Regions from separate parts of the Rathayibacter sp. AC451 genome, predicted to be linked through region 2. Evidence: predicted binding sites of a transcription regulator. Region 2 holds the regulator's gene; each other region holds the start of a gene.

Region 1 (3,821 bases), 3.4 Mb from region 2:
ACGAACGCCTGCCCGTCGCCGAGCGTCGCGGTGGCGGTGTAGGTCGGGATGGAGGACGCCGCGACCGTCGTGTACCACGGCGACGCGTGGTCGAGGGTCGAGTCACCGGGGCCGGAGTTGCCCGCGGAGGCCGCCACGAAGACGCCCGCGGCGGCGGCGTTCAGGAACGCCTCGTCGTAGAGCGTCAGCGTGGAGGTCGCCGAGCCACCGCCGATCGAGAAGTTGATCACGTCGACGCCGTCCTTCACGGCCGCGTCGATGGCGCCGAGGATCCCGGTGCCGGAGCAGAAGTCGTCGTCGTCCGTGCCCTCGACGTCACCGTTCCAGCAGACCTTGTAGGCCGCGACCTTGGCCGCCGGGGCGACGCCCGAGATCGTGCCGTAGTCGTAGCCGTCGACGCTCGCCTCGACGTCGGCGTTGCCCGCGGCGGTGCTGGCGGTGTGCGAGCCGTGGCCGTCGGCGTCGCGCGGCGAGAGGAACTCGGGGTTGTCGGCCGAGCCGACGCTCTCGGACGCGCCGAGGAACCAGCGCGCGCCGATCAGCTTCTGGCTGCACTCGTCGCCGTTCCACTGCTGGGAGGCGTCGGCGCCGCTCTCGCAGGCGCCGACGAAGTCTCCGCCGTCGGACTTGCGGTAGGTGACGGCCTCCCCGTCGGTGTACGGGGCGGCTCCGGGGCTCGTCGCGAGCGGTGCGCCGGCGAACGAGGGGTTCTCGGGCGCGATGCCGGAGTCGATGACGCCGACGACGATGCCCTCGCCGGCCTCCTCGACGCCGCCGACGGCGTTCCAGACGCCGTCAGCGCCCTCGAGGCCGAGGAAGTCGGTGGAGCGCTGCTGGCCGGTGTCGGGAACGGGGATGCCGTCCGTCGGCGCCTGGGCGAGCGGCGCGGTCTGCGCGGCACCGGGAGCGCGGTCGAGCGTCAGGTCCTCGACCTCCCTGACCTGCGCGACGTCCTTGCGCTCGGCGAGCCGGCTCGCCTGAGCGCCGGTGAGAGTCGCGGAGAAGCCGTTGAGCGCGACCGTGTAGTGGTAGCCGATCTCGGCGTCGACAGCGGCCGCCACGTCGTCCTGGCGCTTCTCGAGGTGGTCGGCGTAGTCCTCGACCGGCGCGGAGCGCGCCTGCAGCTGCGCTCCTGCGTCGGGGGCGGTGCGAGCGAAGCGGGCGTCGGTGCCCTTGTACGTCGCGGCGGACGGCTCGACGAGGGTGACGACGTAGTCGCCGTCGTCGAAGCTCTGCAGCGACGAGAGGCCGCCGACGAGGGAGGCGCTCCCGATCGCGGGAGCGGCGCTCGCGCCCGTGGCGGCGAACGCGGCGGAGGCGGCGACGCCCAGAGCCGCGAGACCCGCGAGGATCCACCTCTCTGCGCGCCGGACAGGTGGACGGTGGGAGGGGTGGATCGGCAATCGATGTCCTTACTCACGTTCGCTGGGAACCGGATCGGTTCCCGCACTGGATCGACCCTACGAACTCGATTGCCCGGCTCTGTTACGAACACGTTACGAAGTCCCTGAAAGGGTGACTTCTGTTCTTGGCACTCTCCCTGCCCGAGTGCTAAATTCTTCTCAGTTGAGTCGAGTCGGCTCAACTCGAGATTCATCCGTTGCCAGACCGAATGGAGTGATTCCCATGGCCGTCACCTACGACCCCGTCCGCGAGCTCGACCGCTTCGCCTCCGCCCTCTTCGGCTCGGGCCAGGGCCCCCGCCGCATGCCGATCGACCTCTACCGGGACGGCGACCACTACGTCCTGACCGCCGACCTCCCGGGCATCGACCCCGGCTCGGTCGACGTCGACGTGGACGGTCAGCTGCTCACGATCCGCGCGCAGCGCACCGTCGCCGGCGGCGAGGGGGTCACCTGGATCACCCGTGAGCGCCAGTCGGCGACCTTCGTCCGCCAGCTGAGCCTGGGCCAGGGAGTCGACACCGAGCGCATCTCCGCGTCGTACGACAACGGAGTGCTCTCGGTCACGATCCCCGTCTCCGAGAAGGCGCGCTCCCGGAAGATCGAGGTCGTCTCGGCCTCGGGCCCCGAGCAGGTGCAGCTGAGCGAGGCGCACGCCGAGTAGACCGGCGTCTCCGGCGGGGCGGCTGCGCGAGCGGCCGCCCCGCCTTTCTGTGCGGCGGCGCAGCCCTACGCTGAGAGGATGCGCGCTTCATCGCCCGACGCCGCCGTCGGAATCCTGCTCCCCCGCGATCTCCCCGCCTCCGAGGTCCTCCCCTACGCCCGCCGCGCGGAGGCCGCGGGCTTCGACGAGCTCTGGGTCGTCGAGGACCTCGGCTTCCGGGGCGGCATCGCCCAGGCCGCGGCCGTCCTCGCCGCCACCGAGCGGATCGTCGTGGGCATCGGGATCCTGCCCGCCGCCGCCCGCACCGCCGCGTTCACCGCGATGGAGCTCGGCACGCTCGCCGAGCTGTTCCCCGGCCGCGTGCACGCCGGCATCGGGCACGGAATGCCGCACTGGATGCGCGGACTGCGCATCTGGCCGGCGAGCCCCCTGACCCTGTTGGAGGAGCACTTCGACGCCGTGCGCTCGCTGCTCTCGGGAGCCGAGACGGCGCGCGACGGACGCTACGTCGCCGTCGACTCGCTCCGCCTCGAGACGCCGCCCGCCGTCGTGCCGCCGCTGCTCGCCGGAGTCCGCGGTCCCCGCTCGCTCGAGCTGGCCGGCCGCATCGCCGACGGCGCCGTGCTGGCCGAGCCCGTCACTCCGGAGTACCTCGCCGCGGCCCGCGAGCACCTGGGCACGTCCGGCCGCGTCGTCGCGTACAACGTGGCGGCCGTCGACGACGACGCCTCGGCCGCTCGCGACCTCGTGCGCCCCGGACTCGAGTGGATCGGCGAGCCGGACTGGGCGCCGCACATCGACCCCCTGCCGTTCGCTCCGGAGTTCCGCGCGCTGCGGGAGCGGAGCGTCGATCGGGCGGCCTTCGTCCGCGATCTGCCGGACGAGTGGGTGGACCAGCTGGCGGTCGTGGGGACCGCGTCGTCGGCCCGCGCGCGGATCGCCGAGCTGCACTCGGCCGGCGCCGCGAGCGTCGTGCTCATGCCGTCGGGCCCGGACGCGTCGGCGGCGCTGGACCAGCTGGCTCGAGTCCTCTGAGCTCCGCGGACGCGCCGGTCGACGCGCGTCCGGCCCGCGGGAAAACGTCCGGCCCGCGCTAACACGTCCCAGCTCGCGGAAACACGTCCGGCCCGCAGGATCCGAGGATCCTGCGAGCCGGAGCGTGTTCTGCGAGCCGGAGGCCGGCTAGGCCGACATGCGCGCCTTGAGGTTCTCGTCGAGCGTCGCGAGGAACTCCTCGGTCGTCTGCCAGCCCTGGTCGGGGCCGACGAGCAGCGCGAGGTCCTTGGTCATCTTGCCGGACTCGACCGTCTTGATGACGACGTCCTCGAGCGCGAGCGAGAAGTCGATGAGCTCCTGGTTGCCGTCGAGCTTGCCGCGGTGCGCGAGGCCGCGCGTCCAGGCGTAGATCGAGGCGATCGGGTTCGTCGACGTGGGCTTGCCCGCCTGGTGCTGGCGGTAGTGCCGCGTGACCGTGCCGTGCGCCGCCTCGGCCTCGACGACGGAGCCGTCGGGCGTGGAGAGCACCGAGGTCAGTGAGGCCGAGCGAGCCGAAGCCCTGCGCCACGGTGTCGGACTGCACGTCGCCGTCGTAGTTCTTGCAGGCCCAGACGTAGCCGCCCTCCCACTTCATGGCCGAGGCGACCATGTCGTCGATGAGGCGGTGCTCGTAGGTGAGGCCCGCGGCGTCGAAGCGCTCCTTGAACTCGGTCTGGAAGATCTCCTCGAAGATGTCCTTGAACCGGCCGTCGTAGGCC
Region 2 (3,821 bases):
GAGTCGCTCGCCGACTGGGAGCGGTCGCTCGACTCCGCTCTCGCGAACCGCCCCGACCACCTCTCGGCCTACGCGCTGATCGTCGAGGACGGCACGAAGCTCGCCCGGCAGATCCGCCGCGGCGAGGTGGCGACGCCCGACGACGACCTCACGGCCGACATGTACGAGCTGGCGGACGAGCGCCTCGCGGCCGCCGGCTACTCCTGGTACGAGGTCAGCAACTGGGCGATCGACGACGCCCACCGCTCGCGCCACAACCTGTCCTACTGGCTCGGCCACGACTGGTGGGGCGTCGGACCGGGTGCGCACAGCCACGTCGGAGGCGTGCGCTGGTGGAACGTGAAGCATCCGGCGGCGTACGCCGACCGGCTGCGGGCCGGATCGAGTCCTGCCGCCGGTCGCGAGACCCTCGATGCCGCGACGAGGGGCGTCGAGGACGTGCTGCTGCGCTCGCGCCTCTCGGACGGCCTGCCCGTCGAGGCGATCGACCCGGAGCGCCGGCGCGAGGTCGCCGGGCTCATCGCCGACGGGCTGATCGACGGCCGGGCGGCTCTGCAGGGCCGCGTGGTGCTGACGCTGCGCGGCCGGCTGCTGGCCGACGCGGTGGTGCGCCGCCTGACCGACGGCTGATCGAGGCTCCTGCCGGCCGACGCGGAAGTGCGGCGGCTGACGGACCGCTGACGAACGGCCCAGTCGCCCCACCTGCTGGTCGAGTAGCCCGCGGAGCGGGCGTATCGAGACCCGCCGCTCCCGGAGGACGTGGGTCTCGATACGCCGCCGGCGGCGGCTGCTCGACCAGCAGGGAAACGGGCCGCTCGACCGGCGGCAGCCGCCTTACTTGAAGAACGGGATGCTCAGCGGGTACGTGTAGTACTCGCCCGCGCTCGCGCGCACCGAGGCGATGATCGCGAACACGATCACGAGGATCGGCACGACGAGGAACACGATGAACCCGACGAGGACGAACGTCAGGATCGTGCCCGCCACGTAGGCGATCAGCGTCGTCAGGTGGAAGTTCAGCGCGGTCTTCGCGTGCGCCTCCAGGAACGGGCCCCGGCCCTTGAACACGAGGTACACGATCAGCGACGGCAGGATGCTGAAGAAGATGCCCAGGACGTGGGTCACGATCGCCCAGGTCTTCTCGTCGGCCGGGTTCAGCGGGGGCGCCGGCGTGCTGTACGCGGGGGGCGGGGGAGGGGGAGGCGTGGTCGACATGAGGTCTCCTGTTCCGGGCGTCATCGCGACGGGCGACCCCCGTGCGCTCGGCGTCCATCGTGGCACGTCGTGTGGCGCACCGCGCGGGCCGCGCAGCCGCGCCGGAGGAGGAGTCCCCTCCTCACCACGCCGATCCCGCGCGATCCCCCGTCCCTCCCCCGCTCGCGGGTATGATTGGCACTCGAAGTTGCGGAGTGCCAAGCTCCGTGCGGCGCGTCGGCGCCGCGGTGGTTCGTGCCGAGAGGCACCCGGAGCCCGGCGGGAGGTCGGTCGTATGGTGACGGAGCGCGGTCTCCAGGTCCTGCGCGTGATCGTGCAGGACTACGTGGCCCACCGCGAGCCCGTGGGCTCGAAGTCGATCGTCGAGCGGCACTCGTTCGGCGTCTCGGCGGCGACGATCCGCAACGAGATGGCGCAGCTCGAGGAGGAGGAGCTGATCGCGGCTCCGCACACCTCCTCGGGGCGCGTTCCCACCGACAAGGGCTACCGCCTCTTCGTCGATCAGCTCACCGACCTGCGCCCGCTCACCGCCGCGCAGCGCCAGGCCATCGAGACCTTCCTCGGCCAGAGCCCCGACCTCGACGAGGTGCTGGTCAAGACCGTGCGGCTGCTCTCGCAGCTCACCAACAGCGTCGCGCTCGTGCAGTACCCGTCGTTCGGAGCCGCCCGCATCCGCCACGTGGAGCTCGTCGCCCTCGCGCCGCGCCGCCTGCTCTCGGTGCTCATCACCGACACCGGCCGGGTCGATCAGCGCGTCCTCGAGACCCCGGCCGACGTCGACGCCGAGTTCCTCGGCGAGATCCGCGCCAAGCTCAACACGGCCGTGATCGGCCTCGGGCTCCAGGCCGCCGCCGAGACGCTCCAGGCGGCCGCCGAGCGGTTCACGCCGGAGCGCCGCGACGTGCTCGCGCCGATCCTCCAGACGCTCCTCGAGCAGGTCGGCGCGAATCGGCAGGACCGCCTCGTCATGGCCGGCGCCGCCAACCTCGTCCGCACCGAGGAGGACTTCTCGGGCAGCATCTACCCGGTGCTGGAGGCGATCGAGGAGCAGGTGGAGCTGCTCCGGCTGTTCGCCGAGATGGTGCCGGACCCCCGCGGCATCTCGGTGCGGATCGGCCGCGAGAACGCCCCGTTCGGCCTGCAGGAGACCTCGGTCCTCACGAGCGGCTACAACACCGCCGGCGGCCAGGTCTCGCGCCTGGGCGTCCTCGGACCGATCAGGATGGACTACTCCGGCAACATCGCCGCGGTGCGCGCCGTCGCCCGCTACCTCTCCCGCCTCCTCGGCGAGGACTGACCCCTTCACTTCCCCGACTCGCCGGTCGCCCCGGCTCCCATCCGGTCCGCCGTACCCGGTGCACCGACCCACGAACGAAGGACGAAGCCACCTGTGGCCGATCACTACGAAGTGCTGGGCGTCGCCCGCGACGCCTCCGCCGACGAGATCAAGAAGGCGTACCGCCGACTCGCCCGCGAGCTGCACCCCGACGTCAACCCGAGCGCCGACGCCTCCGAGCGGTTCAAGCTCGTCACGCACGCCTACGACGTCCTGAGCGACGCCCAGCAGCGCCAGCAGTACGACCGCGGGCCCCAGGAGGGCTTCCCCGGCGGCGGTCAGGGCTTCGGCGGCTTCGGCGACATCTTCGAGACGTTCTTCGGCCAGGGCGCCCAGGGCTCCTCCCGCGGGCCGCGCTCCCGCCGTGAGCGCGGGCAGGACGCGCTCCTGCGCGTCGAGGTCTCGCTCGACGAGGTCATCTTCGGCACGCACCGCGATCTCGAGGTCGACACGGCCGTGCTCTGCGAGACCTGCCAGGGCTCCTGCTGCCAGCCCGGCACCTCGCCGGTCACCTGCGACATCTGCCACGGCTCCGGCCAGATCCAGCGCACCGTCCGCTCGCTCCTGGGCAACGTCATGACGGCGAGCCCCTGCGGCACCTGCCGCGGCTACGGCACCGTCATCGCCACCCCGTGCTCGACGTGCCAGGGCCAGGGCCGCGTCCGCGCGCGCCGCACGATCCCCGTCGACGTCCCCGCGGGCGTCGACACCGGCCTCCGCCTCCAGATGCCGGGCAGCGGCGAGGTCGGACCCGCCGGCGGACCGAACGGCGATCTCTACCTCGAGATCAAGGTCAAGCACCACGACGTCTTCAGCCGCAACGGCGACGACCTGCTCTGCACCCTCGAGGTGCAGATGACGGATGCGATCCTCGGGTCCACCACGACGCTCGCCGCCCTCGACGGCGACATCGAGATCGAGGTCAAGCCGGGCACCCAGAGCACCGAGATCGTCACGATCAAGGGCCGCGGAGTCACGAAGCTGCGCGGCAACGGCCGCGGGGATCTGCGCGTGGGCATCCAGGTCGTCACCCCGACCAAGCTCGGCCACCGCGAGCGCGAGCTCGTGCAGGAGTTCGCGAAGCACTACAAGCCGCAGAAGCCCGCGCTCACCCACTTCCAGCAGGGCCTCTTCTCGAAGCTCCGCGACCGCTTCCTCGGCTGATCGGCGCACGGCGGTGGCGCACCACTACATCGACGAGTCCCTCGACTCCGGCGACTTCGTCGCGGGCGGACGCCTCGCCCTGACCGGTGCCGAGGCGCGTCACGCC
Region 3 (3,821 bases), 3.5 Mb from region 2:
TCTCCGGTGAGCTCGAGCTTGTCGAAGGCGAGCTTGCCGGCCTGGATGAGGGCGACGCCACCACCGGCGACGATGCCCTCCTCGACGGCGGCCTTCGCGTTGCGGACGGCGTCCTCGATGCGGTGCTTGCGCTCCTTGAGCTCGACCTCGGTCGCCGCTCCGGCCTTGATGACCGCGACACCGCCGGCGAGCTTCGCGAGGCGCTCCTGGAGCTTCTCGCGGTCGTAGTCGCTGTCGGTGTTCTCGATCTCGGCGCGGATCTGCGCGACACGACCGGCGATGGCCTCGGCGTCGCCGGAGCCCTCGACGATGGTGGTCTCGTCCTTGGTGATGACGACCTTGCGGGCCGAGCCGAGCAGGTCGAGGGTGACGTTCTCGAGCTTGAGGCCGACCTCCTCGGAGATGACCTGGCCGCCCGTGAGGATCGCGATGTCCTGGAGCTGCGCCTTGCGACGGTCTCCGAAGCCCGGGGCCTTGACGGCGACGGACTTGAAGATGCCGCGGATCTTGTTGACGACCAGGGTCGCCAGCGCCTCTCCGTCGACGTCCTCGGCGATGATCAGGAGCTGCTTGCCGGCCTGGATCACCTTGTCGACGACGGGCAGGAGGTCCTTGATGTTCGAGACCTTGGAGTTGACGATGAGGATGTAGGGGTCCTCGAACACCGCCTCCTGGCGGTCGGGGTCCGTCACGAAGTACTGCGACAGGTAGCCCTTGTCGAAGCGCATGCCCTCGGTCAGCTCGAGCTCGGTGCCGAAGGTGTTCGACTCCTCGACGGTGACGACGCCCTCCTTGCCGACCTTGTCGATCGCCTCGGCGATGATCGCGCCGATCTCGGGGTCCGCAGCCGAGATGGACGCGGTCGCCGCGATCTCGTCCTTGGTCTCGATGGCCTTCGCGCCGGCGATGAGCTCGGCGGTGACGGCCTTGACGGCCTTCTCGATGCCCTTCTTCAGGGTGATCGGGTCGGCACCGGCCGCGACGTTGCGCAGGCCTTCGCGCACGAGCGCCTGAGCGAGCACGGTCGCGGTGGTGGTTCCGTCGCCGGCGACGTCGTCGGTCTTCTTGGCGACCTCCTTGACGAGCTCGGCGCCGATCTTCTCGTACGGCTCGTCGAGCTCGATCTCCTTGGCGATCGAGACGCCGTCGTTCGTGATGGTGGGGGCGCCCCACTTCTTCTCGAGCACGACGTTGCGGCCGCGCGGGCCGAGGGTCACCTTGACCGCGTCGGCCAGAGTGTTGAGTCCACGCTCGAGGCCGCGGCGGGCTTCTTCGTCAAAAGCAATGATCTTGGCCATGTGTGTTTCTCGTCCCTCCCGGACGTCAAGAAAGTTTCATTCCTGGCACTCGGATCAACCGAGTGCCAAGAGCGATTCTGGCACTCACGGGTGACGAGTGCAAGCGACGCGACACGGGCGGAACGACAGGAGCCGCCGTCCGCTCGAGGCGGGCGACGGCTCCTGCGACAGGCGCGCGGATCAGACCACGCGCACCGATTCCGCCTGGGGTCCCTTCGATCCGCTGCCGACCTCGAAGGCGACGTGCTGGCCCTCCTCGAGGACCTTGTAGCCCGACATGTCGATCGCGGAGTAGTGGACGAACACGTCCTGTCCGCCCTCGTCGACCGTGATGAAGCCGTAGCCCTTCTCAGCGTTGAACCACTTGACGGTTCCGTTCGCCATTTCCACTCCCAAAGTGCTGTGCTGCCCTCGACACCAGCGATGCGCTAGTGCCTCCGAGTCGAGATACTAATCCGCGGAATGACGCCGGAAACGGCCGGAACGGGCGTTCGGGAAAGAGTTGTCCGCGATTCAACACGGATTAAACGTGCCGGAAACAGAACACCCCCTCCAACGCGAGGATGAATCGGCTCCCGGGCTCCGGAGGCCTCAGTCGACCGGGTAGTCCGCACCGAGGACGACGACCAGATCGCCGGTCTCGACGAACTCGTCGCCCTGCACGATCTCACCGGCGCCGAGCGACTCGACGAGGCCCAGTGCCGCACCCTCGAGGGCGGCGTCGCTGTAGTAGACGGTCGTCACGGCCTGATCCTCGGAGTTCGCGTTCGCGACCGTCGGCACCGTCCAGCCGGCCGTCGTCAGCTGATCGCCCGCACTCGCGGCGAGCCCCGCGGTCGCCGTCCCGTTCAGCACGGCGATCTGCAGCGCCGGATCGAGGGTCGGCGTCGCGGAGGGCGACGCCGACGCGTCCGCGATGCCCGTGGGGGCGGTGAAGACGTCGTTGAACTGGACGCGGTTGTCGATCACGAGGAGGCCGATGAATCCCAGCAGCACGATGACGCCCGTGGCCAGCGCCGCCCAGGCGAAGGCCACGAGGCGCGCGTGCGGGGCAGGAGGCCGACGGTGCGCTCCGACGCGCCCCTCCGTCGCCGGGATCTCGTCGAAGCGGTCCTTGGGGTGCGTGTTCGACATCGGGTCGGGGCCGGCCTTCCGTTGCGGTGTGCTCGAGCAGCGGGTCTACTCGGGGCGCCCGAGGCGTCGTGCCGCGCGGGCACCGGAGCGTCCGTCGCGGATGCGCAGGAGGCGGTTGACGAGCATCGGGTCGTGAGCGAGGGCCGCCGGAGAGGCGAGGACCGCGCCGAGGACCTGATAGTAGCGGGCGACCGAGAGGCCGAACCTGGACCGGATCGCGTCCTCCTTGTCGCCCGAGCGCGAGGTCCACTCGCGCTCGAAGGCGAGGACCTCGCGGTCCCGGTCCGAGAGGGTCGCGCCCGCGCCCCGCGTCGTTCCCGTCGTCCCGCTCATCGCTCCAGCGTAGGCACGCCGTCCGCCCGCGCCGGGGAGGCGCTCCGGTACATGCTCACGTGGGCGATGCCCGCCTCCCGGCACTCGTCGCCGAACGCCGCGAACCCCGAGCGCGCGTAGAGCCCCGCGACGTACGACTGCGCGTGCAGGAGCATCGCCTCCTGCCCGTAGCGCTCGATCACCGCCCGCACCAGGGCGTGGGCGAGTCCATGACCGCGCCGGTCCGCGCGCGTCACGACGCGTCCGATGATGCGGTGCGCATCGGCGTGCTCCGGCTCGTCGTCGCGGAGGGTGCGCAGGTACGCCGCGGCCCCGCGCTCGTCCGCGATCCACCAGTGGCGCGTGGTCGGCTCGAGATCACGCGCGTCGAGCTCCTCGTCGTCCACTTTCTGCTCCCGGAGGAACACGTCGGTCCGCACCCTCGCGAACGAGTGGACCTCCTCGATCGTGAGTTCGCTCCACGCCTTCGAGATCACGGAATTCGCCTGCACGGCTGGGAGTTTACGAGAGAGGAGGGGAGCACCCCTCCCCCGTAAACTGGCGAGGAATCCTAGGGAGACCCATGTCGTCGTATTCCGTGAACAAGACCGACGCCCAGTGGCGCGAGGAGCTCGACCGCGAGCAGTACGCGGTCCTGCGCGAAGCCGCCACCGAGCGTCCGTGGACGGGCGAGCTGCTCGACGAGCACCGCTCCGGCCTGTACACCTGTGCCGCCTGCCACGCGGAGCTCTTCCAGAGCGGCACCAAGTTCGACTCCGGCTGCGGCTGGCCCAGCTTCTACGAGTCCGTGAACCCGGACGCGGTCCAGCTGATCGAGGACAGCACCCTCGGCATGGTGCGCACCGAGGTGCGCTGCGCCAACTGCGGCTCGCACCTCGGCCACGTGTTCCCGGACGGCTTCGGCACTCCGACCGGCGACCGCTACTGCATGAACTCGATCGCACTCGAGTTCCAGGCCGAGAGCGAGTGACGGTGCCCACTCCGGTGCTCGACGCCGTCCTCGCGAGACGCTCGCGGTCGAAGGTGACGGCGGAGGCGCCGGGGCACGACGAGATC
Region 4 (3,821 bases), 3.3 Mb from region 2:
GTTGATGTCGGCGACCGCGAGGTCGACGCCGGCGAACTCGGGCGGGCCGAGGACGGCCAGCGTCCCGGTCTGCGGCAGGATCGCGCCGATCTTGAGGGAGAGGTCGCCCGATGCGCCGCCGTCGGTGCCCGCGTCGCCGTCTCCGCCGCCGCTGGCGCAGCCGGCGAGGACGAGTGCGCTGGCGCCCAGGATGGCGACACCGCCGAGGGTTGCCCGGAGGGACCGTGCGCGAGCCGAACCGGCCTTCGCGTAAACGCCCATGTTGCTCCTTGAGAGTGATTGTCGTCAGAGCGGTGCCGGAGGCAACCGCTCGGCAAACGTAACCTTCGAGGAGGCCGTGAACAATACAAGGGTGTTACGAATGGATTTCGCGACCTGATCGTTACTTCCGGTCGCAGCAACCGCTCTCAACGACGTTATCCGTCGTTCACGCCACCAGACGGCGCCTCCGCCGCTCTGCCGCGACGAGGTCGACTGAGAAGATCGCCAGGGCCGCCCAGACCAGCCCGAAGCCGAGCCAGCGCTCGGGCGGCATCTCCTCGCCCAGCACGAACGCACCGACGAGGAACTGGAGGAACGGCGTCAGGTACTGGATGAATCCGACGATCGAGAGCGGGAGGCGGCGCGCGGCCCCCGCGAACAGCAGCAGGGGCACGGCGGTCACGATGCCCGCCGACGCGAGGATCAGCGCGTGCCCGGTCCCCTCCGTGCCGAAGGTCAGCCCGACCAGCGAGCCGACCACGGCCAGCTGCACGATCGCGAGCGGAGTCAGCCACAGCGTCTCGAGCGTCAGCCCGGCGACGGCGTCGATCCGGCCGCCCACCCGGCTCTTCACGAGCCCGTAGAAGCCGAACGAGAAGGCGAGGGCGAGCGAGACCCACGGGAACGCTCCGTACCCCACGGCGATGACCAGCACGGCCACGGCGCTGATCGCCATCGCGATCCACTGCGCCGGGCGCAGGCGCTCCCGCAGCACGAGGACGCCCAGCAGCACCGTGACGAGCGGGTTCATGAAGTAGCCCAGCGCCGCCTCGATCACGTGGCCGGTCGTCGTCGCGATGACGTACACCTGCCAGTTGACGTAGATCAGCACTCCCGCGAGAGCCATGACGCCCAGGAGCCGCGGCTCGCGGAAGAGACCGAGGAACCCGGCCCAGCTGCGGGTGACGCTCAGCAGGATCAGGCAGAAGACGAGCGAGAAGAGCACGCGGAACGCGACGATCTCGAACGGGGAGGCGGGCGCCATCGCGATGAAGTAGAGCGGCATCGCGCCCCACAGCAGGTAGGCGCCGAAGCCGAACCAGAGCCCGGTGGTCGACAGACCGCCACCGGACCCCCGAGCCGGGGGCAGCGCCTCGACGCCCTCGCCCGCGGCCGCGTCGGCGGCGGTCGCCCGGGTGCTCGCGGGGGTCTGGTCGGAGGGGGTGCGGGGAGGCGGACACCCCTCCGATGCTACGCACGGCCGGAGCGGCGCGACCGCGCGGAACGGTCATCCGGGGCCCCGATCAGGCCACCGGTCGGAAGGGGGACCGACCGGGGACGACGAAGGGCCCGGCGACCGAGGTCGCCGGGCCCTTCGTCGTGATGCGTCCTAGCGGACGACGACCGCGAGGACGTCGCGCGCCGAGAGGACCAGCAGGTCCTCGCCCGAGAACTTGACCTCGGTTCCGCCGTACTTGGAGTAGATGACCTTGTCACCCACGGCGACGTCCAGGGGGACGCGGTTGCCGTTGTCGTCGATGCGGCCGGGGCCCACGGCGACGACTTCACCCTCCTGCGGCTTCTCCTTGGCGGTGTCGGGGATGACGAGACCGGAAGCGGTCACCTGCTCCGCCTCGACCTGCTTGATGACGATGCGATCTTCGAGCGGCTTGATGGACACCGACACGGTTGACCTCTTTCTTGACGACGATGTGGCGGAGCGCGGTTCTGGCACACACGCTCCGAGAGTGCTAGATCCACTGTAGAGGCTGTGCTGGCACTCGTGCAATCAGAGTGCCAAGCCGGGCGGCGCGATCGCTCGGGGCGAGTGGCCTAGCATGGCGGGATGCACCGCGACGAGCTGGTCGAGCTCCTCTCCCCCGAGGGGCTCCGGCTCCTCGACTCCCTCGACGGGTACCGCTCGGACGACCTCGTGCGCGCGGTCGCGGCGCTGCGCTCCGCAGGCCACTCGCCCGCCCTGGTCTCGGGGGTCCTCACCCAGTCGCGGCTGCGCGAGAAGGCCCGCGGCAAGTTCGGCGAGTTCGCGCGCTCGATGCTCTTCACGGACGCGGGCCTCGAGCAGGCCACGCGGCTCCGGGTCGCCGCCCTGCACGCGGGCCGGTACGCCGGCGCCGGAGCGACGAGGATCGCCGACCTCGGCAGCGGCATCGGCGGCGACGCCCTCGCCCTCGCCGCGATCGACCTCGAGGTGACGGCCGTCGACGCGGACGAGGTCACCGCCACCCTGGCGAGCTTCAACCTGGCCCCGTTCCCCTCGGCGCGCGCGGTGCACGGCGACGCCGAGACCTTCGACCTCGAGGGCTACGACGCCGTCTACCTCGATCCGGCGCGGCGCACCGCCGGCCACCGCGAGACGGCGCGCCTGGACGACCCCGACGACTACTCCCCCTCGCTCGCCTTCGCCTTCGGCCTCGCCGAGCGCCTGCCCGTCGGCGTCAAGGTGGGTCCCGGCTTCGATCGCGAGCGGATCCCGCGCGACGCGGAGGCCCAGTGGGTGTCGGTGGACGGCGACCTGGTCGAGACCGGCCTCTGGTTCGGCGCTCTCGCGCGTCCCGGCGTCCGCCGCTCCGCCCTGCTCCTCGGCGCCCACGGGGCAGCCGAGCTGACCGCGGCCGCGGACTCCGACGACGAGGAGGTCGGCGACCTCGGCGCCTACGTGCACGAGCCCGACGGCTCCGCGATCCGCGCACGCCTCCTCGGCGAGCTGGCCCGCTCCAGCGGCTCGCGAATGCTCTCCCCCGGCATCGCCTACCTCACCGGCGACGAGCCCGCCTCCTCGCCGTTCCTGCGCAGCTTCCGCGTGCTGGCCGAGCTTCCGCTGGACGAGCGGACCCTGGCGAAGGAGCTGCGCGGACGCGGGATCGGCGTGCTCGAGATCAAGAAGCGCGGGGTCGACGTCGATCCGGCGCGGTTCCGCAAGAAGCTCGGGCTGTCCGGCCGGGGCAGCGCGGTGCTCATCCTGACGCGCGTGCAGGGCCGCCACCGCGCATTGCTGGCCGAGCGCGTCGCCTGAGCGGTCGGCTCTAGGGCCTGTTGGACAGGAGATCGCCGTCGCGAGCACGGCCTGGTCGTGCGAGCTGCAAGGAGGAAGCCGAAGGTCGATGCGGGCATCGACCGAGGATTCCGACGCCGCAGATCGTGCGATCAGGCCGAGCGGAGCACGCGAGATCGTGTTCAACAGGCTCTAGGAGTTCGCCGCTCCGATCGCCACCACGAGGATCACCACGGTGACGGCGAGGTAGATCAGCGAGACGACGATTCCGGCGAGACCGGTGATGATCGCCGCCAGAGCGAACCCGCGGGCGGCGGGCTCCCGGCGCCGCCCGAGGACCCCGAGCACCACAGCGGGCGCCGAGAGGACGAAGCCGAAGCCCCAGACGAACACCGTGATGACCAGGCCCGCGATGCCGAGGATCATGCCGACGATGCTGAGCGTCTTCGGGGCGGTGGGAGGCGGGGGCGCGGACGCGTACGCAGGCGGCGCGGCCGCGTACGCATACGCAGGCGGCCGGCCCGAGGGCGATCCGTAGTCCGGGGCGTCCGACGGGCCGGGAGCCGGCGGGACTCCGTAGGCGGGCCCGGGGCGCGAGGAGGACGGC

What was found. Region 2 encodes HrcA, which represses chaperone genes, less so after heat shock. Its sites were predicted from a motif close to TTNGCACTCGNNNNNNNCGAGTGCNAA; they were not measured.
Positions count from the first base shown of each region.
Region 1: the regulator HrcA is predicted to act here: its motif matches at 1,529-1,555, upstream of AC0CID_RS18665 (Hsp20/alpha crystallin family protein).
Region 3: the regulator HrcA is predicted to act here: its motif matches at 1,341-1,367, upstream of groL (chaperonin GroEL).
Region 4: the regulator HrcA is predicted to act here: its motif matches at 1,976-2,002, upstream of groES (co-chaperone GroES).

Region 1 is NZ_CEEDBD010000001.1:3,886,795-3,890,615, reverse strand. It holds gene AC0CID_RS18670 (S8 family serine peptidase) at 1-1,403, opposite strand, end outside; gene AC0CID_RS18665 (Hsp20/alpha crystallin family protein) at 1,627-2,067, shown strand; gene AC0CID_RS18660 (LLM class flavin-dependent oxidoreductase) at 2,146-3,102, shown strand; partial or broken gene AC0CID_RS18655 (NADP-dependent isocitrate dehydrogenase) at 3,250-3,821, opposite strand, start outside.
Region 2 is NZ_CEEDBD010000001.1:495,671-499,491, forward strand. It holds gene hemW (radical SAM family heme chaperone HemW) at 1-630, shown strand, start outside; gene AC0CID_RS02290 (DUF4870 domain-containing protein) at 835-1,215, opposite strand; gene hrcA (heat-inducible transcriptional repressor HrcA) at 1,490-2,512, shown strand; gene dnaJ (molecular chaperone DnaJ) at 2,606-3,715, shown strand; gene AC0CID_RS02305 (16S rRNA (uracil(1498)-N(3))-methyltransferase) at 3,729-3,821, shown strand, end outside.
Region 3 is NZ_CEEDBD010000001.1:3,962,101-3,965,921, reverse strand. It holds gene groL (chaperonin GroEL) at 1-1,298, opposite strand, end outside; gene AC0CID_RS19105 (cold-shock protein) at 1,479-1,682, opposite strand; gene AC0CID_RS19100 (LytR C-terminal domain-containing protein) at 1,890-2,432, opposite strand; gene AC0CID_RS19095 (DUF3263 domain-containing protein) at 2,478-2,765, opposite strand; gene AC0CID_RS19090 (GNAT family N-acetyltransferase) at 2,762-3,256, opposite strand; gene msrB (peptide-methionine (R)-S-oxide reductase MsrB) at 3,328-3,735, shown strand; gene AC0CID_RS19080 (nitroreductase family protein) at 3,738-3,821, shown strand, end outside.
Region 4 is NZ_CEEDBD010000001.1:3,831,543-3,835,363, reverse strand. It holds gene AC0CID_RS18430 (ABC transporter substrate-binding protein) at 1-261, opposite strand, end outside; gene rarD (EamA family transporter RarD) at 428-1,351, opposite strand; gene groES (co-chaperone GroES) at 1,592-1,888, opposite strand; gene AC0CID_RS18415 (class I SAM-dependent methyltransferase) at 2,048-3,235, shown strand; gene AC0CID_RS18410 (DUF4190 domain-containing protein) at 3,407-3,821, opposite strand, start outside.